Regions from separate parts of the Paenibacillus sp. FSL E2-8871 genome, predicted to be linked through region 2. Evidence: riboswitches for the same ligand, from Rfam matches in the RefSeq annotation. Region 2 holds a riboswitch; the other holds the start of a gene.

Region 1 (15,673 bases), 490 kb from region 2:
GTCTAACTTCTGACCTACGATGCTCCCCGTTAAGGAACTATCCAGCGTCACGGTCATTGGGCACCGCCCAGGTACCGCAGCCTTCAAATCAACTTGGCAGGAAGCATCAGCACTCAAGTTAAAGCAGCAGAGCAGCGTCTGTTCGCCATGCATATACCCGTACAGAACTGTACCTTCCGGTGATTGAGCCACGAAAAAGTTTTCTGGCTTCACTAGCTGAGGCCAATCTTTCTTGAATTCACTCAGCTCCGTCAGCAGCGGCAGCATCGGTGCAGGATTAGTCCAATTAATTTGCATGACGTTAAAAAAAGCGCGGGAAATCTCCTCTCCGTTCGTGTTGTCGCCAAGACCACAGTTGAGTGGCTGCTCCTCATTCATTTCATAGCCAGTCGTCACGTATGGAATTGCATTCGGAAGAAATTGATTAAATACCGCAATCATCCGAGCCACCTCAACACCGCCACGGCTCGTGATCCGAGGCGTATCTGCTGTTTCTGCACAGGCGAACACATGAATGTTTAACTCAGGCAGCTCCTCTAAGAATGAAACGAGATTGTCCTTATTGATTTGCGTCATGACATTCCATCCGCTGCCAAGCATAATGTTGTAGCCGGTGCTCGCCGCCTTCTTGTGATTACGATTGAACAAATCTTCGCTGATCAAGATTGCATTCGGATTCAACTCTTTAATCGTGTCAAAAATACGAGTCAACAGCGGAATAGGAAGTACATGTCCGATATCGATGCGGAAGCCATCAATCCCATACTTTTCGAGATTAAACCGTACGGCCTCCTCCAGCACATCCCACAGCTCCAGATTCGGCTCCTCACCCGGGTAGTCATTGCATTTAATCGTATCAAAAAGAACATATGGTGCCTGATCCGAACTTATAAGATGTCTCACTTGCGGAGAAAAGTCCTTGTAGAGGCGCAAGAACGTAATGTCTGCCCAAATCGGCTGTACATCGTTAATCCAATCCGAATGCGCGGGAGCAGTCGTTATCCCCATCTCTTGCTCCACCAAAGTTAATAGCTCATCTCCAGTTTTAGCAGCCCTCTCTTTTAACTGCTGCCAAAGGATTGGATGAAGTTCATTGGGCGGCGGCGAGAACTTCCGCAGAAATGCTGCGGTTTCCTGGCTGTGGTAGACCGTCTCCAATTTGTCAGGCGTACACTCCTCAAAGAATCCAAGCTCAGGAATCGATGGCGGTGCAAAGCCTTCTAATTCCTGCATTTTGATCCAATACACCCATTCGGGATGGTCGGTAATGAACGCACTGTTTTTCGCCGTTACACGGGGAATGAAATCAACAACAGTCTTAATATCAAGCAAATGACAAGCTTCTACCAAAGCGCTGAGCTCATCGTGGATCGTAAACTCCTCCATACCATCCAGCAGGCTGTCGTGTAGGTTCTGATCCAAGTGGAATAACGATTGCACAGCGTAAGGTGACCCGATATCGCCTTTCAGATTCAACTTGCTGTACTGATTCACTGGAAGCATATACAGAATATTGATGCCCATTTTTTTTAACAGCGGCAGAAGAATAAGGAATCTTAAAAAAGTGCCGGATTCAATTGTTCCATCATGGTTGTAATCCCAAGCCGTCGAATAACGAATTAATGAAGAATAGATCGCGCTGTCGTCTAAATTCGTGCGTTCCTTGAGCGAATATCTCCACGATAGCTTGTCTACATACTTCAAATGCTCTGTCAAAAAATCATACGGATGTACACAAATTTCACCGTCTTTTTCGAAAAGAACACGCTCATATTTGCACTCATTCCACACAGCAGGAATCCAAATTGGCGCGACGTCTTTATCTTTGTGTGTAGACAAGTAATCCTGAACAAGTCTAAATTTGCTTTCTTTGCCCATTAACAGATCCACCTCTCGTTGATTGCAGTTCTACGTTTAGGGAACAAAAACCGTCTTTACGGTGTCACTCCCAACCACCTTCAAAGAGTTCAATTCATAGCCGATCAACTCGTTTATTGCTGCCTCGTGCTGATTGAGCTTAACTTTTCTGGTCACCAATCTCTCCAGTTCAGGTGTCTCAGCGGCAAACCGCAAAGCCTCCTCGAACATGTAGCGGTATTCGCCTGCTGCGATAATTTTGATTGCATGCTGTACGAATTTGGTAGGGGAAAAGGTGTACCGATACTTCGCATTAATTCCAAAAGGAACAATGCGCCCTCCACGCTCAATCCATTCCTCCGCTACTTCGAGCTGAGTGCCCACCGTATCGATAATCACATCAAACTTATGTCCCGCGCAGATTTCATCTACGGTAGCTTGATTTAATTGGGATGGTGTTAGAGCAAAATCCGAGATCTCTCTAGCAAATGCCAACCGATAGGGATTAATTTCCGTCGCTACCGTGAGCGCAGCTTTTGATTTACTCACCATTTGACTTAACAGCCCCATTGGACCCGATCCAAGAATGAGCACCTTATCGTCAGCCGTGACATTAGCTTCTTTGAAATTGTGCAGCACACAGGCAAGCGGCTCGATTAATACCCCCGTCTCCCAGCTCATATGATCAGGCAAAAGGTGTGCAAACGTTTGTACAGTTGAGAAAAAAAAAGTGAATGTCCCATTTCGATTCAAACCAGCAATAGGCATCCCATTTCCATCGGAGCCTATACATAAGTGCGGCTGTTCTTTCAAGCAAAAATAACATTCATTGCAGCTTTGATTCGGATCGATAACTACTCGGTCCCCCACCTTAACACGGTCAACATTACTGCCAATTTCAATTACGGTCCCCACAGCCTCATGACCGCGAATGATTCCTGGAACTCCTTCCTCTTTACCGGTTATGACCGCTAGATCTGTTCCACAAATGCCTGTCATCTCAATCCGAATCTTAACTTCATCCGGGGTTACAATCTGTGGCTCTTCCCATTCGCAGAGCTCTAGCTTATCATTGGATGTCCACACCAGCGCTTCCATACGCATTCTCCCTTTCATTTTTTCTATTATCCATATTCCACCAGAATATATCATACCTCCCATGTAAAAGTAAGGTGAATATTGTCGTAAAATGTTATTGTTTACATTTTCATATAAAAACCAAATGAGCAATCGCTTTCAATTCACTTCCTCAAACGTTTCGATTGCGGCAAGTACGATTTGATCTGATCCATTTTTCTTCTGATTCAAAATCAACAAACTCCTCTTCCAACATGAAAAAATATGTTACTGTTACTGAGTACCTGACCATGTGTTCATAATTATTGATTATTAACGATTGCTCTCTGAAATCTAAAAAAATAGGACGGTGCATTATATGGTATTTGCATTTTTATTTATATTCGCTATGTACGCGGCAAGTAACTATTACATCGCAAGAAAAATTTTAAAATGGTTACAACATGTATTTCCAAGTATTAATGGGATTATATACGGAGTCATCTACAGCTTGTGTGCGGTAACAATCATTATTAATTTACTATTGTCCTCTTCAGCTATGACGACCGATTCAAGTATTGTTAATTTTATTGGTCAATTCGGGGACTATTGGATGGGGATCTACTTCTATTTGTTCTTGCTGTTACTCCTTTCCGATGTAATCTTACTTATTAGTAAATGGATCAAAATCATCCCCTCCCCTGCGCCAAAACGTGTTATTTTTCATACAAGGTCAGTAGTATTAATTCTAGTCATAGGATTGGTGTCCTATGGGATTTATAATGCGAATCAGATAAAAGAAGTTACTTATCCGATCCAAATACATAAAAGCACGTCGTTAGATCATTTAAATATTGTTCTGATCAGCGACTTACATTTAGGCTACGTAAATGATGTAAAGTTTATTGAAGACGTTGTTGATCGTATTAATAACATGCAGCCGGATATTGTGTTGATGTCAGGAGATATATTTAATGGTAACTACTATGCGCTCTCTAATCCTTCCAAAGGAATAGAGTTATTAAATACTATTCAGTCCACCTATGGGGTTTATGCTTGTTTAGGTAACCATGATGCAGGACGATCATACGATGAGATTGTGAACTTTATAGATAAGAGTAATATTAAACTTCTAAATGATGAGCATGTCGTTATTGATAATCAATTCGTTGTAGTTGGCAGGAGAGATTCATCACCGATTGGTGATCAAGGACATGCTAGAGCAGTTACTTCTGAAGTGATGAGTAACATTGATACAACTATGCCCGTTATCGTAATGGATCATCAACCCACGAATATGATTCAGTACGGAGATGATGTCGATTTAATACTTAGCGGACATACACATCAAGGACAAGTATTTCCTGCAAATCTAATCACCAACGCTATGTTTACAGTAGATTACGGGCACTATCAGAAAAATCAGAACAGCCCTAACGTCATCGTCACATCTGGTGCAGGGACTTGGGGACCGCCATTACGCATTGGAACGAATAGTGAGATAGCACTAATTAAAGTTGATTTTAAATAGAATGATTTATAAAAAAAAGCGGACAGCCTTTGGACGAGAATTACCCCCCTAGACTGCCGCTTTTTATAGTTTTACCTAAGGTTGGTGAGGAGAATATCCGTTATCTTGAAATTTGTCTCTCTACATCATACAACGGTTTTTACCCATATCCTCCTGTAGCAAAGTCTAGCGATTATAAATACCTTCTTTTATACATCAAGGTAATTTGGCCTGCTATGTATTCCGCACTATATTGGCTGCCATCCTTAATCCACCACATAATAATCCCTAATAGTGATGCTGCAATAATATCAAGGGAGACAACCTCCTTAGTGGAATCTATGTTTCTCACGTTTCTTCGCTTTTCGATAGTATTTTTTAATAGGTTGGTTAATTGGTTTTTGAAGCCTTTGTGCTCTACCAATACAGCAAAGATTTGCCGGTATTCATAAAAATAACTTAAAAATGTGACCAACTGCTCCTGCTCGATACTGCTCTTCACTTGTAATAACGGTTCAACCTTCATGGACAGGTCATCAAAGATTTCATGTACGATCTGGCGCAATAAATCGTTAATATCCTCATAATGCAAATAAAACGTTGCACGATTCAGCTCAGCACGGTTGGCGATTTTTTGGACAGTCAATTGAGAAATCTCCACATTCTCGGCCAATAATGAAAAAACAGCATTTTTCAGCATCTTTTTTGAGCGAATGGCTCGTGGATCAACTTTTTTATGTTCGGACATTTCATCCCTCTATTATCGTTTATATAGTATTTCATCAACTAATTTACCCATTCTGTCGATTAGTCGACATTTTCAATAAAATTGCAAATAGGAATACCGTTTAAATACTGATATGATTTATTTTATCGACACTATGTCGAAAAAGCAATGAGGAGAGGCCTGCACCATGCAAGAAGATATTAAGAAAATAAATAAAGGAATCCTATTAACCATCCTAATTTTTGGTTGTTTCTTATCTACACTCAATCAGACGCTTTTAAATGTCGCCTTAAGTAGTCTGATGGATGTATTTGATGTCACGGCAACAACTGTACAATGGATTTCAACGGGTTTTATGCTGGTCAACGGGATATTGATTCCGATTACAGCCTATTTAATGAAACGTTTTACAACACGTCAATTATTTCTAAGTGCCATGTCATTTTTATTAATTGGCTCAATCATTTGTGCAGCAGCGCCGAGCTTTAGTCTACTCTTAGTCGGACGGATGATCCAAGCTGCAGGTGCCGGTATTATAATGCCGCTCATGATGAGCGTTGTGCTCGCTATTTTCCCTGTTGAAAAACGCGGCAGTGCTATGGGACTGCTTGGACTGGCGATGATATTTGCTCCTGCTATTGGGCCGACGCTTGCGGGATTTATTGTTGAATATCACTCTTGGCGCTGGTTATTTATCGGCCTCATTCCACTCGTCATCATTGTTATAGCGTTGGCATTCAAGTATTTAGTGAATGTATCCGAGACGTCTAAGTCTAAGCTTGATGTAGTAAGTGTTCTTTTATCGACCGTTGGATTTGGCTTAATTTCATACGGCTTCAGTAGTGCAGGCAGTAAAGGCTGGGACGATGTAATAGTAATTCTGACCTTAGGGATCGGGATCGCTGTTACGGCCGTATTCTGTCTTCGACAAATCAAGTCTGATGATCCACTGCTGAACCTGTCTGTCTTCAAAAATAAAGTTTTTACGATGACTTCTCTTATTAACGTGTTAATTACCATGATGATGTACGCAGATATGATTTTATTGCCTATTTATCTGCAGAATGGGCGTGGTTTTACAGCATTTGATGCAGGACTACTCTTGTTGCCGGGAGCACTCGTAAATGCGTTCATGTCACCCGTCACCGGTAAATTATATGACCGTTTTGGTGCTAAACCACTGTTCATCATTGGTTTACTCTTTATTATTCCATCTATGTGGGCGGTAACTGATCTATCTGAATCGACCACGTATATGTATCTAATGATTCGTACCATTGGCTTGCGAATTGGATTAAGCTTCATTACTATGCCACTCAATACGGCTGGACTAAATGCACTACCCAAACAACTCGGCACCCATGGTACAGCAGTGAACAATACCGTTCGCCAAATTGCCGGAGCCATCGGTACTGCTGTCGTAATTACGATTTATACAGTACAGGCAACAAGTCATGCGGCCACAGTGATGCAGAGCAACCCCTCTACTACTCCTGAGATCCTTAAATCCCTTGCATCCATTCTTGGGGCAAGTGACGCCTATTACTTTATGATGATTTTATCCGTCGCCGCGTTTGTTATAACATTATTTATGCCGATGAAGAGCAAGATCATGGTTGAAAAGAAAGCAAACCTAGTTAACAAGGAATAACCTTATAACGTGGAATGTAAAAAGGACAGCGATCAGCTGTCCTTTTACATTATTAATAGCTTTTCCCGGCTCACCGGCTTACTCTTGTTTATATTTTTCTTTCAGGATGCTGGAGCCGATTCCCCCGCTAACCATTAAAATCAGAGAACCGAAGTTCCAAAAGAATGACCCGCCATTCAAGGTAATCTCTAGTGCCGTTACTTTGTTCAGAAAGAGAACACAGAGTTTAATCACTAATAGCACAATGCCTGCTATTACGAAGACATCAAATACAAACTTTAATTTCGGGTGAGCCAATTTCTTGCCTTCTTCTATCACCTTTTTGGTCAACTCCTCGTCACTCCTTAGTAACTCATCGATAGTTACCCCAAAAAGATCGCTTATTTTAATAATGATTTCAATGCTTGGGTAGTTTTGACCATTCTCCCATTTCGAAACCGACTGTCGGCTTACAAACAGCTTCTCGGCCAGTTCTTCTTGTGACCAACTTTTTTTATTTCTTTCCGCTTTTAACTTCTCCCCAAAGATCATAACAGCAACTACCTTTCTGCAATTCATAAGCCTATATTGGATTAATCGTATGCAGAAGTAAAGAACGCTTTAGTTGCAGCCCCGCAACCCCAAGTTGCAGTTAACACTAGGCTTACCGCTAGTTGATGTTGACCTCACTCAAGCTTGATTACTTCTCCCCTTTTTACTTCTAATCGAATACAAGATGAATAATAAAATAAACCATAACGGAGTACACAATAGAGCAGGGCGTGTTTCTCCAGCGAACAGCATGATGATTAGTATTCCAGCGAACAAGGTTAAGACAATATAGTTAATAGCAGGTGTGAACGGTGCTTTGAATTTGGATTTCGCCTGTAAGTCTGGCCGAGTTTTCTTGTACTTAATATGGCAGATGAGCACAATGCCCCACACCCATATAAAACAAATGGCGCTAATCGTTGTTACGATTCCAAAAGCCTGCTCCGGAATAAGTTTACTTAAAAGAGCACCCACAGATATAACAATTGTAGAAATGAATAACGAGTTACCTGGTACATGGTTTTTATTCAGTTTGCCCAAATGAGGTGCCGCCTGGTTATTTCTACTCAAATTATAGAGAATTCGGCTTGTTGAGAACATCCCACTATTACAAGCGGAAGCAGCTGAGGTTAGTACAACAAAATTAATAATCCCTGCGGCAATTGGAATCCCTACTAAAGTAAAGGTTTTTACAAAAGGACTTTCTGCCGGACTAAGCTCCGTCCAAGGGTTAATGCATAGCAGGACGAAAAGCGCGCCGACATAGAAAAATAGAATCCGTAAAGGAATTTTATTAATCGCCGATGGGATATTTTTCTCCGGATCCGCTGTTTCCGCTGCTGACACACCCACCAACTCCACACCGACATAAGCAAATACAACCATTTGAAAAGAAAATAAGAAGCCTGATATACCGTTCGGAAAAAAGCCCCCATGCTCCCATAGGTTCCGTATCGTCACCGATCCTGCATCCGTCTTAAATCCTATGATCAGTAAAATGACCCCAAGTCCAATCAAGGCGAGAATCGTAATTACCTTAATTAAAGCAAACCAAAATTCTAGTTCCCCAAAGCTCTTTACAGTTAATAGATTAAGTCCTAATAACACGACCAGACAGGCGATGGCAGGAACCCATTGCGGGATATCAAACCAATACTGTACATACACGCCAACAGCGATGACATCAGCCATAGCCGTCATGATCCAGCAAAACCAATAGGTCCAACCGGTAATGAATGCGACTCGTGATCCAAGGTAGTCTTCTGCAATATCCGTAAACGATTGATAGCCCGCTTTAGATAATAGGAGCTCTCCCAGTGCTCTCATCACAAAAAACACAGCAATACCCACGATTAAATACGTGATCATGATGGATGGGCCTGCCTTCTCTATCGCCTTTCCTGATCCCAGGAATAATCCTGTACCAATGGTGCCGCCAATAGCAATAAGTTGAACATGCCGATTGGCTAGCTCTCTCTTTAATTCTGGTTGTGCCATACCTAGTTCCCCCTTGTGAGTACAATAAATTGGAATAAAAAAGAGAGATTGGATGTCATCCAATCTCCCAGATCGTAAGAATATCAAATAATATTTGCCCTACTGATGGCGATCAGCATGACAAATACATATTCAGTACTCTTCTGTCCTTTTGCCTGAGATTGTGAACCCTTCGGCGCCGCGGAATTTCCGCAGTCTCTCCAGAAGCTGCTCCAGCTAAAGTGTAATCCTTAGCCATCATAGCTCGTGAATTATGAAGTTGATAAAGCGGTAACGCAGTAAAGCTGTTCTGATATTCTAACATATTACTTGTGATGTGAGTGTTAATCAGTGATAAAAGTCTCAAGAATTTAAAGTTAGCCTCATGAACATACTACTTTTTGAAAAGCAAAAAACTAAAGGAGTATGCTGATGAAAGCCGCTGTAGTAAAAAAATTCAAAGAAAAGTTAGAACTACAAGACGTACCTAAACCAAAACCCGGACACAAAGAAATCCTTGTCCATATTCAGGCGTGTGGTGTATGTCATACTGATTTGCACGCTGCTCATGGCGATTGGCCTGTCAAACCAAAGCTCCCTCTAATTCCCGGACATGAAGGCGTCGGAATTATTGAAGAAATAGGTGAAGGAGTTACACACCTAAAGGTAGGTGACCGAGTAGGAATTCCCTGGCTGTATTCAGCCTGCGGTCATTGTGAGTATTGTCTTACAGGAAGAGAGACTCTTTGTCTGGAGCAGCAAAATTCCGGATATTCCGTAGATGGCGGATATGCAGAATATTGTGTGGCGGCAGCCGATTATGTAGTGAAAGTTCCTGATAACCTAAGCTTCATCGAAGCAGCACCTTTATTTTGTGCTGGCGTTACGACCTATAAAGCTTTGAAAGTATCGGGTGTAAAACCAGGTGAGTGGGTAGCCATATTCGGCATCGGAGGATTAGGTCATCTTGGCGTACAATATGCAAAAGTGATGGGAATGAATGTAGTGGCCATCGACACGTCAGATGAAAAGATGGAGCTTGCCAAAAAACTTGGCGCAGACAAAACCGTAAACGCATTAAAAGAAGATGCCGCAGACTGGATTCAAAAAGAAGTAGGTGGAGTGCATGGTGTCGTTTGTACAGCAGTTGCGAAAAAAGCATTCGACCAAGCCTACCGTGCCATTCGCCGTGGCGGTACCTGCGTCATGGTTGGGCTGCCCCCTGAATCCATGGATGTTCCTATCTTTGATACGGTATTAAACGGTACAAAGGTAGTCGGTTCGATTGTCGGCACTCGCAAAGATTTACAAGAAACATTACAATTCGCTGCAGAAGGAAAAATAAAAACCATTATTGAGACACGTAAACTAGAAGATATTAATGAGATCTACGATCTGATGTTAGAAGGCAAAATCAATGGTCGAATCGTCCTTGATATGACGAAATAATCCGAAAGAAAACATGCTCGAAAAGTACTGCTTTTCGGGTTTTTTTATGCCTAAAAATCCCCCTACTAGCAATACTTTTCTGCACAATGTTTCTGTTGTGATCAATCAAGCTCTGCGCGGGAGACCGGATTAGGTCACGTCCTCTTCTGCGGCTCCCACTTCCAGCCGTGCAATAACCTCTGAGCGGGCTTGATCCGTGAAGCGAAGCACTCCGTTCTCCTGAACGATCAGCCCTTCCCGAATCCGCCCATCCAGCCAGTCACTGATCCAGCCGGGCGCATACCCGCCTTGACCGAACTCGCCGCCAAAAGCGATTATCTTCTCATACACATCCAGATATTGTTGATGGCTCGTATTCGGATAAGAGCTTGTGTACAGCCAGAACTGCACATCGTACATCAGAGTAGAGAGCTCATCTGCATGAAAGGAAAAGTGTCCCTTCTCTTCAACGATTCGAGTACAGACATTACGAATCTTCTGCTCAAGCTGATCTACCTCGGACACACGACTGCACAGCTCCGCGAGCAAAGGTGAGAATTTGCCTACGGCTACTTTTCGCAGATCCTCTTCTTTATCTTCTTGAGAGGTATCGTATTCCTCCTCACTCACCAGCCCGCGGATAAATGTCTCGAAGTCTTCAGCCAGGAACGTAATCTCATAATTGTCTTCCTGATCGACATGAATCACCTCGGGTTCGCCGTCCCTCCCGCAGTTCCGGTAATCCAGCATTACGACATCATGACCTGCCGAAGGGCAGTCACAAATTACCACGCCGATGTCAGGATACCCCCACTCCTCAATCATGAATGTGCTGCCAAGATCTCCGCAGAGCGAATAACTTTTCTTGCGCCCAATGCCCATAATGCCTGTAATCGCAATATGATCCTCAGCCCATGAGGTCGCGTCCTCCGTCGGGTAACAAGTATTGTAAGGAACTCCCCCATTATGCTCCTTCATCAGACGGATATAGGAGGCAGGAAGCTTGTAACCGAGCTCTTCTTCTACAGAAGCAATCAGCTCATCCGCAGGCGGATCAGAGACATATTCTCTTAGTCCATAATCGCTATCGTCCCAAAAGTCGGAGAAATCCATCCCTTCAAAAGGAGTTGCTTCCGTCCTCGGATCATTATGCGAATCTTTAATTACCCGTCTGGCCGCGGCGTGTTGTTCTTTGCGTAGCTTGCGCTGGCTGATGTTCAGTAACATGGCCGTATTCTCGTCGTCAGGATCGAGATCATGGGCGATACCCAGCACTCTCACTGCTTCCTCATACCGATTCAGATAATAGTAGGAATACCCTACACGAAAATGCCACAACGGGTCATCCTGCCCCTGTTCTGCAATCATCGCAAACTGTTCAAGCGCCTCTTCATAACGTCCCAGATTGTTATATGCTCTTGCTAGACTGCTGGTCACCTCGTAATCTCTGTCCTCTGGTGAAATCTCCATCAGGGTATCAACTATCTTCTGATGTTCATCATCTTCATGCCACTTTGCCAGCTGTGCGATTAGCTCTTTATCCATGTCTACCTCCCCAAGCGTATAATCAAGTTACTAAAATATAGAGAAATATGGTTTTCCCTATTCTACCAGATGGGATGTAGGTATTGAAAATCGAAAATAGGGCATCCCCAAAATAAATTTATAAAACAAATACGCAAGTGAACACGCAAAAAAGAGGCGGTTATCCCCGTTTCCGGTTATACGCCTCTGAGTTAGGTCACGACCATGCTCTAGTCTTGTTATTTTCTTATCAATAAAGAATATTATGGAATATCAGAATAGTCAAACCTCTACCTTTGTCGAGATTTCCTCATAATAATTCTCTTAACACATTTTTAGCCAGCCTTATTTTTTCATCATTAGCAGTACGAAGCAAACCCACAATGTCTCGAATATCGCTCTCTGATGATGTGACCATGAAATCTTCATCCAAATATGCAAACAACTGAATTAAATTAACTTCAAGAGCTTCTGCAATCTTATGTAAATTCAATAAAGATACGTTTTTCTCACCGCGTTCAATTTGTCCTATGTATGAAAAATGAAATCCGCCTCTCTCACCGAGTGCTTCCTGGGACAAGCCGCGCTCTTTCCGAAGAGTACGAATACGTATTCCTACCAGCTTCAATATTTCCTTATCCATCTCAGTATTCACCTCTCCATGTCAAAAGTGTAGACAAGTTTCATCAAGGTAAACACCGGATAGCGAATATTATTATTTATTTTAATATTTATAAGTATTATACTAGTATAATACTTTTCCATTTCTATTCTAGGGGGATTGCCATGGAAAAAAGATTGCAAAATAAAATTGACGATTATTATCAACTTGCTCAATATCATATGAAGTTAGTCCATATCATGAGAAAACATAATCAGAATAAAGCTGCATTCTATCTTTGTCATTCGGCACTCATCTCCATGATTCGGGCACTATATATTTATGAAAACAAGACAGAATTGGGATCAGGGATTGCTTTAATTGATCTTTTACTGCTTCTACATACGGATTATAATCTTGCGCTTGAGATTGTGGTGTTTATTGGCGAGTTGGACTACATCGTTAACGGAGAGGGGCAGGATTTAGAAGTTATAAAAATTGAGGCTAGCAATAGGGTGATAAATAGAGCAAAAGAGGTTTTATGCGAGTTGTGTAGGAGAATGAGGGTTGATCCCTGTTCACTTTTCTGATCGAATCATCTGAGATCTAGTTAGAGTGATACGAATATAAAAATTTCAATAGAAAGAAATAAACAAAGAAGAACAGGAAGGGGAAAGCCTTATTCTGCTCGGATATCATAATGAGCGTGTCCAAAGCATTCCCCTATTTATGATACAGTTCACCATATCCCACTAAAGGCGAGTTCGTCTAAACACGGTAATCGATTAACTATGTTTATTACAAGCCACAAAATTTGAGGTGATCGGAATGTTAGAACGTTCCATGGAGAATGTAATGGAATCCGTGAAAGGAAGGAGTGATGTGTAAAGTAAAAATGAAAAAAGGATGATGACAATGAATAAATACCAAACTATAAATAGCGATGGATTTGAACTGAATTATAGTGTAAAAGGAACTGGGAAACCTATTTTGGTGATAGGCAGCAGTGTTTATTATCCTCAACTATTCTCAGAAGATTTATATGATACATTCCAGTTTATTTTCCTTGATCATAGAGGATTTGTGAAGCCGCCCCGAACTCTGCAATCTGAAGATTATAGATTGGACAAAGTATTAGATGATATAGAGACGGCAAGGCAGGATCTTAACTTAACAAATTTCATCTTATTAGGACATTCAGGACATGCTTTCATGGCTTTGGAATATGCTAAAAAATATCCCTGCCATGTCCAAAAAGTTGCCTTATTGAATTCAGCACCTACAAATAGCGAGGAAAGACAGCGTCAAAGTTTTGCATTTTTTAATGAGACAGTAAGTCCAGAGAGAAAAAGACAGTTCGAGATGGATATTGCTTTGTTAGAAAGTGACATTCAGAAAGATCCTGAACGACGATTCGTTCACATGTGTATTTGGATGGGAGCCCAAAGCTTTTATGACTATACATTAAACGCAGCATACATGTGGGAAGATATATATACGAATATGCCAATTATCGATCATCTGTGGGGAGAAGCATTCGCAGAATTGAATCTTATACAATCACTCGCTAACTTCAACAAACCAGTATTTATCGGTTTAGGCAGGTATGACTATTTGGTAGCGCCTGTTTCACTTTGGAATTCTGTTGATGAAACCTATAAGCACGTCAAAAAAGTGATCTTTGAGCATAGTGGTCACAATCCGATGTTTGAAGAACCTCAAACCTTTGACAAAGAGCTAAGCAAGTGGATTCTTGAGGGCAATTGACCAATTGAGGCACTAAGTTAATTCTTAGTGTTTTTTTATTGAAGGCGCCCTACCGGACGCCCAATGATTTATACATATTTACCTATTTGTAACTGGATATTCGATATTTCATAACCTACTATTTTCTATTTCTTGAGATTGCTCAGGCTCCTCCACGTTGCTAAACCCTAAAGACAACGTGCACGGACCTCGTCCTTACGAACCGACATGCCCAATCGCCATCACAAAGAGGAAGAGGAATATAGCCATTGATGTGTTAATTACTTCGAAAAGCATAAGCGGCTTAGACATTTTAGTCGGTGATTTTGGAAAAATACCAGCTAAGTCGATAATGTATACAATAAAGTATAAAACAGCGATGATTTGTGTCATGAATATGGCATGTGGATGTGATATCAACAAGAGATAGCATACGATAAACGACGTAATTCCAAGCAAGATAAGAAACAGATTAAACCCCCAAAATACACCTCCTTTTAATTTTGAGAAATCTCTATTCTCAATCGGCCCTCCCGGAACCAATATCGCCAATAATGTTACATTTAAAAACACTAGTAAACTTGCCATGATCATAATATCCTGCATCGTTATTCCTTCCTCTCATCTGTTAGTGTCTCAAGATTAGCAGGAAGAAATAACAGTGTATTGTAAAAAATCAGCATCAATATGATCTGGCGTTCATCACTTCTGACCATGCCAGACATATCGAAGGGTTAATTCATGTGGAAGTTTCTCTAACTCTTTGACGGTTTTGCCTGCAAACTTTTTGAATGTTTTGATGAGGTGAGACTGATCATAGTAACGATACTGCATCTCCTCCCTCAATCTTTCATCCTCAACATGTTTTCTAAACTTCACAATATCCCCGTAGGTCTTTGGGGTAAGCCCGACATGCCTTTTGAAGAAACGCTCTAACGTACTTACTGAAATGCAAAAAAAATTTGCCATACGCACAATGTTCAAGTTTTCATACTCTCGTTCTACATAAGTAAGCATTTCCTCTATGCGGCCAGTATCCTTCTTATTCAACACCATCTTATCGAGTAAATAATGATTGATTGCTGTGATATTCTGTTCCACATCTTTAAATCTCATCATCCGGTACAGTTCATCTAGATCAGGGTCCACATCGGTGGCTTGTAGGATTCGCTCTTCCAATTCGAGGCCGGGCACTTGAAACAAGTGTATAAATCCTAACGGAGTTAATGAAATCCCGATTTGATACAACTGTTGTCCATATCGAACATATTTCGCGCTTTTCATTTGACCAATCACAACCGTATTGGGGATCACCATTTCCTGATCTTCTCCCACCAGTCTATAAGCAGACCCATAATTGAAAATGATATTGATATACCCCAGCGGCATAATAATATCTTCTCTATTGTCATCAGCGAGAAAGTCGAAGTCTACGACCCAAATATAGTCCACTATCTTATGTAAGGCATTTATAGGTTCAAAGATTCGAATCATCGTATGCATCTCCTTCTAAAAGACTGGTGAATTCTCTTTTGTCCACGTTTCCACTAATACCTTTAGCACCTT
Region 2 (15,673 bases):
CGTCAAAGCCCATGTCACCAGGGCGGGTAATGCCCATAATGGCATTGGAATTGGCTCCATCGTAATAGAGTAAGCCGCCTGCTTCGTGCACGATCTCAGCAATCTCGACGATTTGGGTCTCGAACAAGCCGAGTGTGCTTGGGTTAGTCAGCATCAGTGCGGCTGTGTCACTGCCAACAGCTGCTTTGAGTGCTTCAAGATCAACCATCCCTTTATCTGTGGAAGGGATCGTGATCGTTTCAAGTCCTGCTGCTGAAGCACTAGCAGGATTGGTGCCGTGTGAGGAATCCGGCACGATAACCTTCGTGCGGGTCTCGCCGCGGCTTTCATGGTAGGCGCGGATCATCATGAGACCAGTCCATTCACCATGAGCACCTGCGGCAGGCTGTAAAGATACAGCATCCATGCCGGTTAGTGCAGACAAGTCATTTTGCAGGGTATACATTAATTCCAGTGCGCCTTGAATGCTTTCTTCTGGCTGGTAAGGGTGGATCTTAGCTAGGCCTACGATGCGGGCAACATCTTCGTTAATCTTCGGATTGTATTTCATCGTGCATGAACCGAGTGGATAGAAGCCGTTATCTACCCCAAAGTTGCGACGTGACAAGGAAGTGTAGTGGCGAATGACATCCACTTCCGATACTTCTGGAAGCACGACGGGTTCGCTACGGAGTAATCCTGATGGAATCAGAGATTCTAAGCTTTCTTCCTGCGGCACATCGCACAGTGGCAAAGAATAGGCCGAACGGCCGGGACGGCTTAATTCAAAAATTAGACTTTGCTCCGGTTTCATAAACAGCCCTCCAGTGCGCTAGCGAATTGGTCGATTTCGTTTTTGCTTCTTTTTTCCGTAACGGCTACTAGCATATGTCCAGCAAGTTCAGGATAATCACGGCCCAGATCATAACCGCCTAAATAACCTTCCTTCAGCAGCTTCGAATTAATTGCACTTACGCTGCTTCCTTTCGGAAGCTTCACGACAAACTCGTTAAAGAATGGGGAGGAGAAGGTGAGTTCAGCACCTGTTAGTTCGCTTAGTTTATTAGCGGCGTAATGGCTTTTACGAATGTTCAGCTCGCCTACTTCACGCATCCCTTCTTTACCCATTACGGACAGGTAGACGGATGCGCAGAGTGCGAGCAGCGCCTGATTGGAGCAGATATTCGATGTCGCTTTTTCACGACGGATATGCTGTTCACGAGCTTGGAGTGTCAGAACGAAGCCGCGTTTACCGTTACGGTCAACAGTTTGACCAACGATACGACCTGGCATGCGGCGCATTAAATGCTCTGCTACAGCGAAGAATCCACAGGTTGGACCTCCGAGGGAAGCGGGAATACCGAGTGGCTGAGCGTCACCGACTACGATGTCGGCTCCGAGCTTACCTGGTGTTTCTAGTACGCCAAGAGCGATCGGATTTGCACTGACGACGAACAACCCTTTAACAGCATGGATCAGTGGCTCAACGGAGCTAAGATCTTCGATGCTGCCAAAGAAGTTAGGCGATTGCATCAGTACTGCAGCCGTATCAACATCAATGGCCTCAGCAAGCTTAGCCTGATCGGTAACACCGTCTCTATAGTCAATCTCCACTACCTCAAGACCCCAAGCATTAGCCGATGTGCGTAACACTTGGCGCGCTTCAGGATGAACGGTGCGGGAGACAATTAATTTTTTGCGTTTGGTGGCACCAGCTGCGAGGACTGCTGCTTCGGATAATGCGGTTGCGCCATCATACATACTGGCATTGGCAACTTTCATACCGGTTAGTTCGCAAATGTAGGATTGGAATTCGAAGATCGCTTGCAGTTCGCCTTGGCTGATCTCTGGTTGGTAAGGAGTATAAGCAGTGTAGAATTCCGAACGGGAAATGACATGGTTGATCACCACGGGGATGTGATGGTCGTATAATCCGGCGCCGAGGAAGCTGGCGTGCGAATCGAAGTCAGCATTTCGGTCAGCGAGACCTTTCATGTGACGTAGCAGGGCGTACTCATCGAGCGGTTCAGACATCGGCATAGTGCCTTGATAACGGACGGCTTCAGGGATATCGGAGAACAGCTCATCTATGGACTGAATCCCGACGGTTTCCATCATCTCTACGCGGTCCTGTGCTGTCATGGGCAGATAACGGTGCTTCATTAAGGTTTCACTCCTTGGCTTTTTTAAAATATAAGAAAGTACAATTTTCACGTTATACTTTATCCTTTTATTTCTCGCTTAAAAGTTCACCGTCCTAATATGGACGCTAAAGGCGTTTATACTTGTAAAAAGGGGCCTTAATCACGACAGCTTTAAGCTGCTTGCCACGTATCTCTACGAAAACCTCTGTGCCTATTTCACTGTAAGCTGTATCAAGCAAAGCTAATCCCAGGTTGCGTTTCAGCGTTGGAGATTGGGTTCCGGTTGTGACCTCTCCAATTTTGATGCCGTCCGCATAGACAGGGTAATGGGAGCGTGGAATGCCTCGATCAATCATTTCTAGACCGACAAGACGGCGGGGGAGACCCGCTTCTTTTTGCTGTATCAACGCATCGCGTCCGATGAAATCCGCTTTGTCCAGCTTCACGAAGAACTGTACTCCAGCTTCAAGAGGCGTGATGTCAGCCGACAGCTCCTGACCGTACAGTGGCAATTTTGCCTCGAAACGAAGTGTATCCCGTGCGCCCAGTCCAGCAGGTGTTAATCCGTGAGGAGAGCCTGCTGCGAGAAGGCCGTTCCATAACGTTGCTGCCCCATCCAGCGGAGCGTAAATTTCGAAGCCATCTTCACCGGTATAACCCGTACGGGAGATCAGTACTTCTACACCGCAGACGGTTGCGCGTTCGATGAAGTGGAAAGGCTTGAGCGTTGAGATTGGTGCATCAGTAACTTCTGCGAGTATGGTCTCTGCCAGCGGACCTTGCAATGCGAGCAAAAGCGTCTCGTCAGAGACATTAGTGAGTGTGACTTCACCGAATTCAGAGGTCAGATGTTCTTGCAGCCACTGGAAGTCCTTATCGATGTTGGAGGCATTTACGACGAGCATATAACGGCCTTCACTTAGTCGATACACGAGTAAATCGTCGACCACCCCGCCGTTTGGATAACAGAGCAGCGTATATTGTGCCGCACCATCGGTAAGGCGGCTGACATCGTTGGTCGTCATTTTTTGTAAAAAGGCTTCAGCGCCGCTTCCGATCACCATGAATTCACCCATATGCGATACATCGAACAGTCCAGCCTGCTGGCGAACAGCCTCATGCTCCTTCACGATACCTGTAAACTGTACTGGCAGCTCCCAGCCGCCAAAATCAATGCACCTGGACTCCGCATATGCGGAATAGAGATCATAAAAAGGCGTTCTTTTCAAAGCATCCATGTCGTCACTCCCCTAGTCTGATTACATACGAAAAAAAGGACAGGCAGAAGCAATCATGCATAAATGCACTAATCGCTTTCTGCTCTGTCCTTTGTACCTGAGAGTTACCCTGCGTAACTAACATGCAAGTTTCCCCGTTGGTGACCTGACGCACTCAGCCTCGCGTCTGATGCTCTCCAGAGGTACGTCCGACAAAGGTCCTTTTGCCTGAGAGATTCACCCCTGTTAGGGCTTACTCCTTCGGCGCCGTCTTCAAGTGAGACAGTCTCTCCCTATGCCATCATCCGCAACTGTATTTGTTTCAAATATAAGAAAGTATATGTTTCACATTATACATTATCCTTATATTTCTTCGAGAAACGGTTATCGTCTATAAAAAGACGACATCGTCGTTTCTTCTTGTATGTCTCCATTAAACGGGTATAGGAGGGCGCTGTCAACAAGAAAAAGTCAAAAAAACGACAAATTTATTTTACTTTTAGTAATATTGACATTATGCTCCGCGATCACTTAGGCTATAACTAAATTTAGAATTCCAATTTGGAAATGAGGCGGCTTGAAATGAGTGAAGTTTTAGATAACCTTCTTTACAGCGAAGAGCATGAGTGGGCACAGCAAGTGGAAGGACGCGTAGTACGTGTTGGGATTACGGATCATGCTCAGCATTTGTTAGGCGATATCGTATTTGTGGAATTTCCTGAAGTGGGTTCGGCCATTTCAGCTGGCGACAGCGTAGGCAGTATCGAATCCGTTAAGACCGTATCGGAACTCTATTCACCCGTCTCAGGGACGGTTACCAAGATTAATGACGGATTAGAAGCTAGTCCGGAGCTGATTAATGATAAGCCGTATGGTGAAGGTTGGATTTTTGAAATTGAAGTGGACGGAGAGTACGCTGATGCTGTAAAAGGTCTGCTAGATGCAGCTGGATATCGTGCATTGGTAGGGGAGTAATTCTAATTTTTTTCTGAATATTAATTTCACCGAATGTGATATTTATAGCAGCAAGTTTCCGTTTTTGGGGACTTGCTGTTTGGTGTTTTTATATAGATAGTGGTGGTGATTTTTGAGTTAAATCCTGGGACTCTTTAGAATTATGGGATTTTATTTAAAAGCGAATCTACTGATTGTGGAATTAGGGAAAACCTCCCTTATTTTAGACGAATATAGCGTGACACAAAGGGTTTTAGGGAATTCCTCCCTAAAATTTCGGTGAAAAGCGCTATTTCTGACTAAATAGGGTATTAATCAGGGAGGAATTCCCTAATTCTGCGCCTGGACAAGGGAATAGGCAGATAATCAGGGAGTATTTCCGTAATAAATAGTGGCGAGCCCATTTTGGTATGTTGATAAGCAGATTCGCTCCCGCACAGGCCTAGCTACTGTAACTAGCTCTGAGTAAAACATTTTTTAGGCACCCTCTTGAAGCTGCCGCATCACAATGATCTCTACACGGCGGTTCTTTTGCTGACCTTCTGCCGTTGTATTATCCGCGGTAGGCTGGGTATCAGCATAACCTGCATATTGAAAATTGTCGGGATTCAATCCTTCCCGATCTAAGAAAAAGCGCAGTACAGACAGCGCACGAGCACCAGACAGTTCCCAGTTGTCGTTATAGTGAGAAGCCGAAGATACTGGCGTATTATCGGTATGTCCTTCAATGCTGATCTTTGCGCCGATATCGCTGAATAAGCCAGATAACTGCTGAAGAGCAGGCAGGGCTGGAGACTTCAGGTCTGCCTTACCTATATCGAAGAGAAAACGATCACTGAGGGTGATTTCTATCCCCTGTGGTTTGTCGGCAACAAAAATTTGTTCTCCGAGATTATTTTCCTCTACATAGTTCGTGATCACACCCATTAATTCAGCAAGTTTAGCCTCTTGTTCTCGAAAAGCAAGTTCACGTGCCGAAGGTGTTTCGTTCTCCGTTTGTTCAGCAGATCCATCATTCGGTCTCGCAGTTGCAGCTGCATTCCCATTCCCGTCTGTACTTTCCGGTTTGTTCTCAGTTGATTTCCCAGCATCTAAAATGCCGTTCCCACCCTCAAGGACAGTGCTGCCAGATTTGAAGGTCTCGGATAACGAGCCTGTCACGATGTTATATTTGTCAGTATCCAGGCTGCTCATCGCATACAATATAACGAAAAAAATAAGTAAAAGTGTAATTAGATCAGCATAAGTAATCATCCAACGGTCGCGGCTTTCCCGAGTCTCTACACGCCGCTTGCGCCGGTCTCTTTGTCTCATAGAAGACCTCTAGTTTCCGCACGGTCATTCGTGTCCGTGTCTGAGATGAATGAGTTCAGTTTTTTACGCACCAGCAAGGGGTGATCCCCGTTCTGCAAAGAAAGAATGCCGACGAGCAGCATTTCCATACTATGTAGCTGGCTCTGACTGCGGGATTTGATTTTGGAAGCGATGGGTAAAAATATTAAATTAGCGATGGCAACACCGTACAATGTTGCGGTAAATGCCACTGCGATAGATGTGCCCAGATTTGACGGATCTGTAAGGTTGCCAAGTACACGGATGAGCCCCATCACCGTCCCGATAATTCCCATCGTTGGTGCATATCCACCTGCAGCTTCAAAAATCTTAGCATAATTCTCATGCTTCAATTCTTTAGCATCCATTTCTAATTCAAGGATCTGTCTTACCTGCTCAGGATCAGTGCCGTCGACAATAAGAAGTAGACCTTCACGTGTAAAAGGGTCCGGATGTTCTTCAGCTTGTTTTTCTAACATTAGAACGCCGCCGCGACGGGCCACGGTTGCCATTGCAATAAGTTCTTCTGCTTTTTCTACATCACGATCAGGGTTGCTACCGAAAGCCATGCGTAATGCTGTTGGAATGGAGCGCAGCTTAGATGCCGGGAAACTGATCATAACGGCGGCAAACGTACCCCCGAACACAATCAAAGCTGCATTAAGCTGCAGCAGTCCTGAGAGGCTTCCGCCTTCCCAGAGATAGCCGCCGATTAACGCAGCCAGTCCAGCCAATAGGCCGATTATTGAGGTAATATCCATGCTTCAAGCTCCTAACATTTCTATGTATTATGGTTTGCAACGATCTAGGCAACACTGTATAATGAACGGGAACACATATTCTTATCTTCCATATTTTTTAATTATAAGAAAGTATAAGTTTCACGTTATACTTTAATCCTTATAATTCTCGCACAACAGCTTAACGTCTTTTAGAGACGCCAAAGGCGTTTTAGCTTGCCATCGTATGGAGAGAGAACATTCAGACAACAATTATAATATATTAATCTAGTTTAGACGATAGAGGGGAGACGGGCAAATGAGTGATATTGTCGTCAGTACAAAGACTTTTGAATTGGAGTCCGAGTATACACCCCAGGGCGATCAGCCTCATGCCATAGAGGAATTACTACAAGGCATCCGGCAGGGCAAGAAGCACCAGACGCTGCTGGGCGCGACGGGTACGGGGAAGACGTTTACCGTTGCACAAGTTATTTCCAAATTAAACCGCCCGACGTTAGTTATTGCGCACAACAAGACTTTGGCTGCCCAACTGGCGAGTGAGTTTAAGGAGTTTTTTCCGCATAATTCGGTAGACTATTTCGTCAGCTACTACGACTATTACCAACCAGAGGCGTATATTCCCTCCTCCGATACTTATATCGAGAAAGACTCCAGTATTAATGAAGAGATTGATAAATTGCGCCACTCCGCAACGAGCTCCTTGTTCGAACGGCGTGACGTTATTATTGTGGCGAGTGTGTCTTGTATTTACGGCCTCGGTTCGCCGATGGAATACGGAAGCTTGCTTTTGTCATTGCGGGTAGGGATGGAGAAGCCTCGAAATGAGATTTTGAGCAGGCTAGTGGATATCCAGTACCAGCGTAATGATATCAATTTTGTACGCGGAACCTTCCGTGTACGTGGTGATGTGGTTGAGATTTTCCCGGCATCTCAGGGTGAGCATGCCATTCGGGTCGAATTGTTCGGTGACGAAATTGAACGAATCACTGAGATTGATGTACTGACGGGTGAACTGATCGGGGAGCGCGATCATGTCGCTATTTTTCCGGCGTCTCACTTTGTTACCAAGGAAGAAACGATGCGAGTGGCACTGGTTAACATTGAAAAAGAGCTGGAAGACCGCTTAACGGTTCTTCGTGACGCAGGTAAGCTTCTTGAAGCTCAGCGTCTGGAACAGCGGACACGTTATGATATTGAGATGATGAAAGAAGTGGGCTTCTGCTCTGGGATTGAGAACTATTCCGGTCCGCTCACCTTCCGTGAACCAGGGGCAACTCCGTATACATTAATGGATTATTTTCCAGATGATATGTTGATCATTATTGATGAGTCCCATGTAACACTTCCACAGATTCGGGCGATGTATAATGGTGACCGGGCGCGTAAGACGGTACTGGTAGAGCATGGTTTCCGTTTGCCGTCTGCGCTGGATAACCGTCCACTCCAGTTCGAGGAATTCGAAGAAAAAGTGAAGCAGATCGTATATGTTTCAGCGACACCAGGACCCTATGAAATGGAGCACTGCGACACCATGGTGCAGCAGATTATCCGGCCTACAGGTCTTTTGGATCCGATCATTGAGGTTCGTCCTACAGAGGGACAAATCGATGACTTGATTAGTGAAATTCGTGATCGGGTGGAACGAGACGAACGCGTACTCGTCACAACGTTGACGAAGAAGATGTCAGAGGATCTGACGGATTACTTTAAGGAAATTGGGATTAAGGTTCGTTATATGCACTCTGATATCAAAACGCTGGAGCGGATGGCGATCTTACGTGATCTTCGACTTGGTACATTCCATGTTTTGGTAGGGATTAACCTGCTAAGAGAAGGTCTCGACCTCCCGGAAGTATCGCTGGTCGCTATTCTCGATGCGGATAAAGAGGGCTTCCTTCGTTCCGAACGCTCCCTAATTCAGACGATTGGTCGTGCGGCCCGTAACTCCGAGGGTCGTGTAATCATGTACGGTGATCGAATCACTGATTCGATGGAGAAGGCGATGAGCGAAACGTCGCGTCGTCGCGCCATCCAGATCGCCCATAATGAGAAGCACGGCATTACCCCAACCACCATTAATAAAAAGGTGCGTGACATCATCGAGGCAACGAAGGTTGCCGAGTCCAAAGCGGATTACCTCACGGGTGTTGGTGGCAAGATGAATAAGAAAGAGAAACAAAGCCTGATCCAGCGTCTGGAAGCCGAGATGAAGGACGCTGCGAAGAACCTGCAATTCGAACGCGCGGCAGAGCTGCGTGACGCATTGTTGGAGCTCCGGGCCGAGTAATAAACCTTAAATGCATCACCGATATTTAAAATAAGTAATTGAACGGTGCTGTCCTGGCCGTTCTTTTTGAATAAATAGAAAACAGCTTTGATATTTGATTCATTAAGGAGAGGTTCCGTTGGCGAACGATAATATTGTAATTAAAGGCGCGAGGGCGCACAATCTCAAAAACATCGATGTGACGATTCCACGTGACCGTTTCGTCGTGCTGACGGGGCTGAGCGGCTCGGGTAAGTCTTCGCTTGCATTTGATACGATTTATGCTGAAGGACAGCGGCGTTATGTTGAATCCTTGTCAGCTTATGCTCGTCAGTTCTTGGGGCAAATGGAGAAGCCGGATGTGGATTCGATAGACGGATTATCTCCGGCAATCTCTATTGATCAAAAGACAACAAGTCGCAACCCGCGCTCCACAGTTGGTACGGTTACTGAGATCTATGACTATCTCCGGTTGCTTTTTGCTCGAATCGGTCACCCTCATTGTCCAGAGCATGGAATTGAGATTACTTCCCAGACCGTTGAACAAATGGTAGACCGGATTATGCAGTATCCAGAGAAGACTCGTTTGCAAATCCTAGCGCCTATTATTTCAGGACGTAAAGGTGAACACAAAGGACTCTTCACAGATATTTCTAAGCAAGGGTTCGTACGTGTGCGTGTGGACGGTGAGCTAAGAGATCTGTCTGAGGATATTGAACTTGAGAAGAATAAAAAACACACCATAGAAGTTGTTGTAGACCGGATCGTCGTTAAAGACGATGTGGAGACCCGGCTGACGGATTCACTGGAGACGGCACTTAAACTTTCGGGCGGTAAAATCCTTGTGGATATCATCGGTCAGGAAGAGCTTCTGTTCAGCTCTAATTTTGCTTGTCCGATTTGTGGTTTCAGTATTGAAGAGCTGGCACCACGTATGTTCTCCTTCAACAGTCCGTTTGGAGCCTGCACAGAGTGCGATGGACTTGGAATGAAGATGGTGGTCGATCCAGATCTGCTTATTCCTGATGCTGAGAAATCCATTGAAGAAGGTGCTTTTTTAGCTTGGACTGGAAGTACTTCTAATTACTATCCGCAATTTCTGAAGTCCGTGTGTGAGCATTTTAATATTCCGCAGAACGTTCCAGTGAGCAGTTTAACACCTGATCATATGAATAAACTACTGCATGGTACAGGTAGCGAGAAGGTTCGCTTCAAATATGAGAATGATTTTGGACAAAAGAAAGATGCGATGGTTGCTTTTGAAGGGATTATTCCGAATCTGGAGCGTCGTTACCGGGAGACCGCATCTGACGGTATTCGTGAATTTATCGAAGGATTTATGAGTGCTAAGCCTTGTCATGTCTGTAAGGGCAAACGTCTGAAGAAAGAAATTTTGGCGGTGACGATCAACGAGCAAAATATTTCGGATATTACCGATCTCTCGATTGGTGACTGTCAGCATTGGTTTGAAGAAATAAAGTTAAGTGAGAAAGAGACAGCTATCGCCAATCTCATTCTTAAGGAAATCTGCAATCGTCTGGGATTCCTAGTGAATGTCGGACTGGACTATTTGACACTTAGCCGCGCAGCAGGCTCGCTATCTGGTGGTGAAGCACAGCGTATCCGGTTGGCCACTCAGATCGGTTCCAGTTTGATGGGTGTACTGTACATTCTGGATGAGCCAAGTATTGGTCTGCATCAACGGGATAATGATCGCCTGATCTCTACGCTTGCTCATATGCGTGACCTAGGCAATACGTTGATTGTTGTAGAGCATGACGAAGATACGATGATGGCAGCGGACTATATTATTGATATCGGACCGGGTGCGGGTATTCATGGTGGACAAGTTATGGCGCAAGGAACACCGGAAGAGATTATGAAAGATCCGAATTCTTTAACCGGTGAATATTTAAGCGGTCGTAAGTTTATTCCAGTTACCGCTAAGCGTCGTGCTACCGATGATCGTTGGATAGAAATCCGTGGCGCTAAAGAGAATAACCTGAAAAATGTGAATGTGAAGATTCCATTGGGTGTATTTACGGCGGTGACTGGTGTGTCGGGCTCCGGTAAATCTTCACTTATTAACGAAATTCTATACAAGAGCTTGGCACGGCAGCTGAATAAGGCTGTGAAGGTTCGTCCGGGTCAGCACAAAGAAATTCGCGGCTTGGAAAATCTCGATAAGGTTATTGAAATCGATCAATCGCCAATTGGGCGTACACCACGCTCTAACCCAGCAACCTATACTGGCGTATTTGACGACATTCGTGATCTGTTCTCGAAGACGAATGAGGCAAAGGTACGGGGGTTCCAAAAGGGACGCTTTAGCTTTAACGTAAAAGGCGGACGCTGCGAAGCTTGCCGTGGGGACGGAATTATCAAGATTGAGATGCACTTCTTGCCTGACGTATACGTTCCTTGCGAGGTATGTAAAGGTAAACGTTATAACCGGGAAACACTAGAAGTGAAATATAAAGGGAAAAACATTTCCGACGTGCTGGAGATGACTGTAGAGGATGCTACAGAGTTCTTCGTGAATATTCCGCGTATTCATCGTAAAATGCAAACGCTGATGGATGTGGGTCTTGGCTATATTAAGATTGGGCAGCCAGGTACAACATTATCCGGTGGTGAGGCGCAGCGCGTGAAGTTGGCTTCTGAACTATACCGTCGTAGTACCGGTAAGACACTCTATATTTTGGATGAGCCTACAACAGGTCTGCATGTTGATGACATTGGTCGTTTACTAGAAGTATTGCACCGCTTGGTGGATTCCGGAGAATCGGTTCTTGTCATTGAGCATAATCTGGACGTTATTAAGACTGCGGATTATATCATCGATATGGGACCAGAAGGCGGCAGTGGCGGCGGAACTGTACTGGCAACAGGAACACCAGAGAAGATCATTACTGTTACGGAGTCTTACACAGGTAAGTATCTGAAGCCAGTTCTGATTCGTGATACGGAGCGTACTGAAGCGCTTATGCTTGAGACGGCGGAAACTACCTAAGTTATAAATAGCTGGATAGTATAACTACTAAATAATAAAGGTCGCGGCAATTTGCCGTGGCCTTTATTATTTATTGTCCAAAATTATTATTTTGGGAAAACAATTGATCGGTACAATTGCTGGTAGTCACCTGTAAATTATAGAAATTATCCGTTCTGATGTGAGTTTTCTAGTAAACGTTATATGACTCCTATAAAAAGAAAACTAAATAATAGACGGGATAGGCATATGTAGGGCATGTCCGTCGTAAGATTTAATGAGGAACATGCTGTTGCTGTAAGTATACTTAATGGGTAATAGAACAACTGTAGGCTCGATGGTTCCTTGAAAAATAAATAACTAATTGTAATATACATTTTGTTCTATTAAAAGCTTCAGCTACTAGATTGAGGAAGCAGCCTTAGAACTAAAATCAAACCGATAATCGGCTAATTTGAAGGGGCTTAATCCATAACTGATACTTCATTTCATCACCTTCAAAAAATAGAGCATTACTCGTTAGGTTTGTATCGCTTTCGCCGGAAAGCACCAAACGTCAATGAACAAAATCATTGATTTATCCGATTTTGCAGCAATAAAATATTTTTTTTGTGACAAATACATAATTTTTCTACAAAACCTATTGCATCGTCCAAATGGTAGCGATAACATAGAAGAGGATATGGGGAATACTGGATCTTGCTTGACAACATTTTTGAGGAGGTAAGGTAATGCTACTTGCAGAAGTTGCCGCGCAAGGACCGTCTAAATTTCATACCTTTGATGTTTTTATGATTTTATTCACCATCCTAATTTTGGTCGGAGTCATTCGGTTGCTGAGAGCTCCGCAGAAGAACAAGTTCGCCATTGGTTTCGGAGCGGTTAGTTTGCTGGTTTTTATAATCTCTGACTATGCCATGGTGATGCATTGGTTAAGTTAACGAAAGAACTAAACTGAAAAGCTTTGCACCAAAAGACTCCTTTAACGCCGTGGGCGCATTGAAGGCGTCTTTTTTCAAATTATATATTGTAAAATCTATCCATGTGCAGAGAGGGTCTGGTGAAGGTCGATGAGGATTGTGGAGAAACTGGTGAAGAAAGGATTGGGCCTGCTGCTGTGTGGTGTGTTGCTGTCAGGAGTATGGAGTGAATCGGTTTATGCGTTTGGTAGTGCGGCAAAGACGGTTAGCGCGGCGACCACAACCCAGAGAGACAAAATCAAAAATTCAACAGCAGCGGAAGACCTCGTACCAGGGATTATTAAAAGTATCACCCCCTCCGTAGTGGGCATTATCGGCAAAGACGATAGTGGGGGGACTAGCGGACCGGATGATCGATACAATCTGACGCATGGTTCTGGCATTATTGTGAAATCGAATGGATGGATTGTAACCAATGCACATGTCATCAAAGATCTGCAGAATGCCTTGGTAGTGACGTCGGACTCCAAAACCTACAGCATTAAAGAAACATATCTAGATGAAGTTAGTGATCTGGCCCTGATCAAAATCAATGCAACCTCCCTTAAACCTGCAAAGTTTATTCCATCGACCGGCAAAACCGTTGTTGGTGAGAAGGTAGTGGCCGTCGGAACACCGATTAGCTTTTCTCTAAGGAATTCAGCGACCGTAGGGGTTATAAGTGGCCTTAACCGTGAAGTAGCTGCGGCTTATCGTCTGATCCAAAGTGACACAGCGATTAATCCCGGGAATAGCGGGGGGCCGCTAGTGAATATGAAGGGCGAAGTGCTGGGAATAAACAGCCTGAAATACTCAGCGGTGGGCGTGGAGAATATGGGCTTCTCAATACCGTCGGATACCGTGCAGTATATTATGAACCAGCTTTTTAAGTACGGTGAAGTAAAACACCCGAGTCTTGGATTGGAGTTAGAGCCGAGTTGGTCCTCGATTGTGGGCTTGCCAACGCTTGATCCCCTGACTGTAACCAAAGTGATTTCTGCTGAAGCACGCAAGGCGGGTGTTGCCGAAGACGACGTCTTGTACAGCATTGACGGCCACCGTGTGGTCTCACTAGTTGAGATTAATGAATTGTTTAAAAGCTATTCTCCAGGTACAACGGTACGACTGGTTATGCAAAGTGATGGGGATATCGTCATCCGTAAGCTGGTGCTCACTCAGGGTGATCCCCTATTAAGTGAAGAGGGTGCAGGAGCAGATGGAGACGAGCATACGGAAGAGTGATCAGAAAACTCGAGAGGGGGACGGAAAATGGGCTTTAAAGTTTTAAAACAAGGATTGTGTGCGATGCTGGCCTTATTATTGCTATTTTCTATATTACCGATACCAACCGCACGGGCAGCAGAAACAGACAAGCTGCAGCTGAGTCTTAAAGTTGGCAGTACTTCTGCTACGGTGAATGGCAAGAAGGTGACTATCGAGCGGCCTTATATGGAGAACGGAACGGTTATGGTACCGCTCGGGGTTTTTAAAAAGACATTTGGCAGCACGGTTTCCTTAGAAGGAAATGATGTAGTGAAAGTAACGTACGGCTCTCATACAGGGTTAATGACGATTGGTAGTATTAGTGCCTGGAAGGATGCGACTAAAGTTAAACTCACCTCCGCGCCTCGGATGGTTTCAGGTGTGTTGATGGTGCCGCTGCGTTTTGTGGCGAGTGTACTGGGTGCAACCCTCTCCCAGGGTAACGGTGGTGAGCTGATCATTACCTTAGCTCCTGCTGACAATGAAGGCGATGTGCCAGTGGATACTGGTATTGATAGCGATGTGGGGAAGACGCAAATTGGGAACAGCTATTATCGATGGACACTAAATTATCCGTCTGGACTGATTGCTGGAAATAGCGGTGGTGATGAGAGTGTGGCTACCTTCTCCAGTGCGGACAATCTTTATTATTTGGAGATTCATGCAAGTGATCAGGCAGTTGCTGTTGATGCAGATGGGCTATTAGAACAACTAGTCCGGGAAGTCGAGTTAGGCAGTGAACTGATATTAGACCGGGAGTCGTTCCCGAAAGCCTCTGTACCCTATGCACGATTGGTCAGTAAAGATTCTAGCGGAGCACTCTGGGAAAACAGGCTGATCTATGCTGAAGGTAGACTTTACGAGATTTATTTGACGGATGAGAAAGCCACTAATTATAAGGATTTAGCCAAATATGCGGGGTTACTGAGCTCTTTTCGGCCCTCTTTTGACACTAAGGATAACAAAATCCGTGATCTCTCTACCGTAAAGAATGGCTTAAGTGAAGCCTATAATGAGGACTATGGTATCTCACTACAGGTTCCTGCCGCTTGGACTAAGGATGACCAGCATTTTTATTATGAAAGCAAACATGGAAGTCATTTGAGTGTGGCGATTACATCGGCACCTGCTGGTTCTACACTAGAGAGCTGGGCTGAAGAGTTGAAGACAAAAACGCAGGAGAACTTTGTAGCGGACGCTTATGTTTTTAAGGATAGCATGAAGTCTGAAATCTCCGGCGTACCTGCGCAAATAAGTGAGACACAGCTGAATTTCGGCAACGGTTGGGCGACAGAATATCAGGCAATCGTGCTCAAGAATGGGTACCGTTACTATTTTGAATATGTGACACCTCCTGGACAAGAAGACGATAAGACCAAATTCAATGCTATTATATCCTCCATTGATATTGATTTTGATCTGTTGAAGGAGAACTTCGGGCGACTCGCTAGCGATGACTATAAGACAATCAAGAATAAAACGATAACCAAAGTATCTAAAAGATACGGCTATGCCATCGACATTCCACGTTTATGGACACCCGATCAAGATGTATTCGAGACACAGTTGGTAGAGTATCGGTTCATCGGAGGACGTTTCCAGATTAACTCGAAACCTGAAAGCTCAGTCGATTATGCGGTGAATATGCTCAAAGATTCTTATCAGAATAAAAATAATGATCCTAAAGGTCCTCGCATTGAAAGTATAGTGGAGTCTACCTTTGCTGGTGTTCCTGCTACGATCCTTACTGTGCATCAAATCAAGAATGGTGTTCCTGTCCGCAGTAAGCACGTTGTTTTTGGTAAAAATGAGGTGGTCTATACG

What was found. Region 2 has a riboswitch for glycine ahead of gcvT (glycine cleavage system aminomethyltransferase GcvT). Riboswitches for the same ligand answer to the same signal wherever they lie in the genome.
Region 1: it holds a riboswitch for glycine, as region 2 does, so the genes downstream of both, NYE25_RS20610 (amino acid permease) here and gcvT (glycine cleavage system aminomethyltransferase GcvT) in region 2, are expected to answer to the same signal.

Annotation. Positions count from the first base shown of each region.
Region 1 covers NZ_JBBOBV010000001.1:4,538,116-4,553,788, forward strand. The annotation lists gene NYE25_RS20580 (alpha-amylase) at 1-1,878, opposite strand, end outside; gene NYE25_RS20585 (zinc-dependent alcohol dehydrogenase) at 1,915-2,955, opposite strand; gene NYE25_RS20590 (metallophosphoesterase) at 3,293-4,444, shown strand; gene NYE25_RS20595 (TetR/AcrR family transcriptional regulator) at 4,617-5,171, opposite strand; gene NYE25_RS20600 (DHA2 family efflux MFS transporter permease subunit) at 5,338-6,801, shown strand; gene NYE25_RS20605 (helix-turn-helix domain-containing protein) at 6,880-7,332, opposite strand; gene NYE25_RS20610 (amino acid permease) at 7,471-8,829, opposite strand; glycine riboswitch at 8,963-9,043, opposite strand; gene adhP (alcohol dehydrogenase AdhP) at 9,241-10,257, shown strand; gene NYE25_RS20620 (SMI1/KNR4 family protein) at 10,387-11,781, opposite strand; gene NYE25_RS20625 (helix-turn-helix domain-containing protein) at 12,071-12,403, opposite strand; gene NYE25_RS20630 (hypothetical protein) at 12,547-12,951, shown strand; gene NYE25_RS20635 (alpha/beta hydrolase) at 13,277-14,128, shown strand; gene NYE25_RS20640 (hypothetical protein) at 14,324-14,713, opposite strand; gene NYE25_RS20645 (AraC family transcriptional regulator) at 14,810-15,601, opposite strand.
Region 2 covers NZ_JBBOBV010000001.1:4,051,504-4,067,176, reverse strand. The annotation lists gene gcvPB (aminomethyl-transferring glycine dehydrogenase subunit GcvPB) at 1-793, opposite strand, end outside; gene gcvPA (aminomethyl-transferring glycine dehydrogenase subunit GcvPA) at 790-2,142, opposite strand; gene gcvT (glycine cleavage system aminomethyltransferase GcvT) at 2,249-3,361, opposite strand; glycine riboswitch at 3,547-3,645, opposite strand; gene gcvH (glycine cleavage system protein GcvH) at 3,923-4,315, shown strand; gene NYE25_RS18565 (flagellar motor protein MotB) at 4,772-5,608, opposite strand; gene NYE25_RS18560 (flagellar motor protein) at 5,605-6,387, opposite strand; gene uvrB (excinuclease ABC subunit UvrB) at 6,665-8,656, shown strand; gene uvrA (excinuclease ABC subunit UvrA) at 8,775-11,648, shown strand; gene NYE25_RS18545 (DUF2759 family protein) at 12,359-12,568, shown strand; gene NYE25_RS18540 (S1C family serine protease) at 12,719-13,828, shown strand; gene NYE25_RS18535 (stalk domain-containing protein) at 13,856-15,673, shown strand, end outside.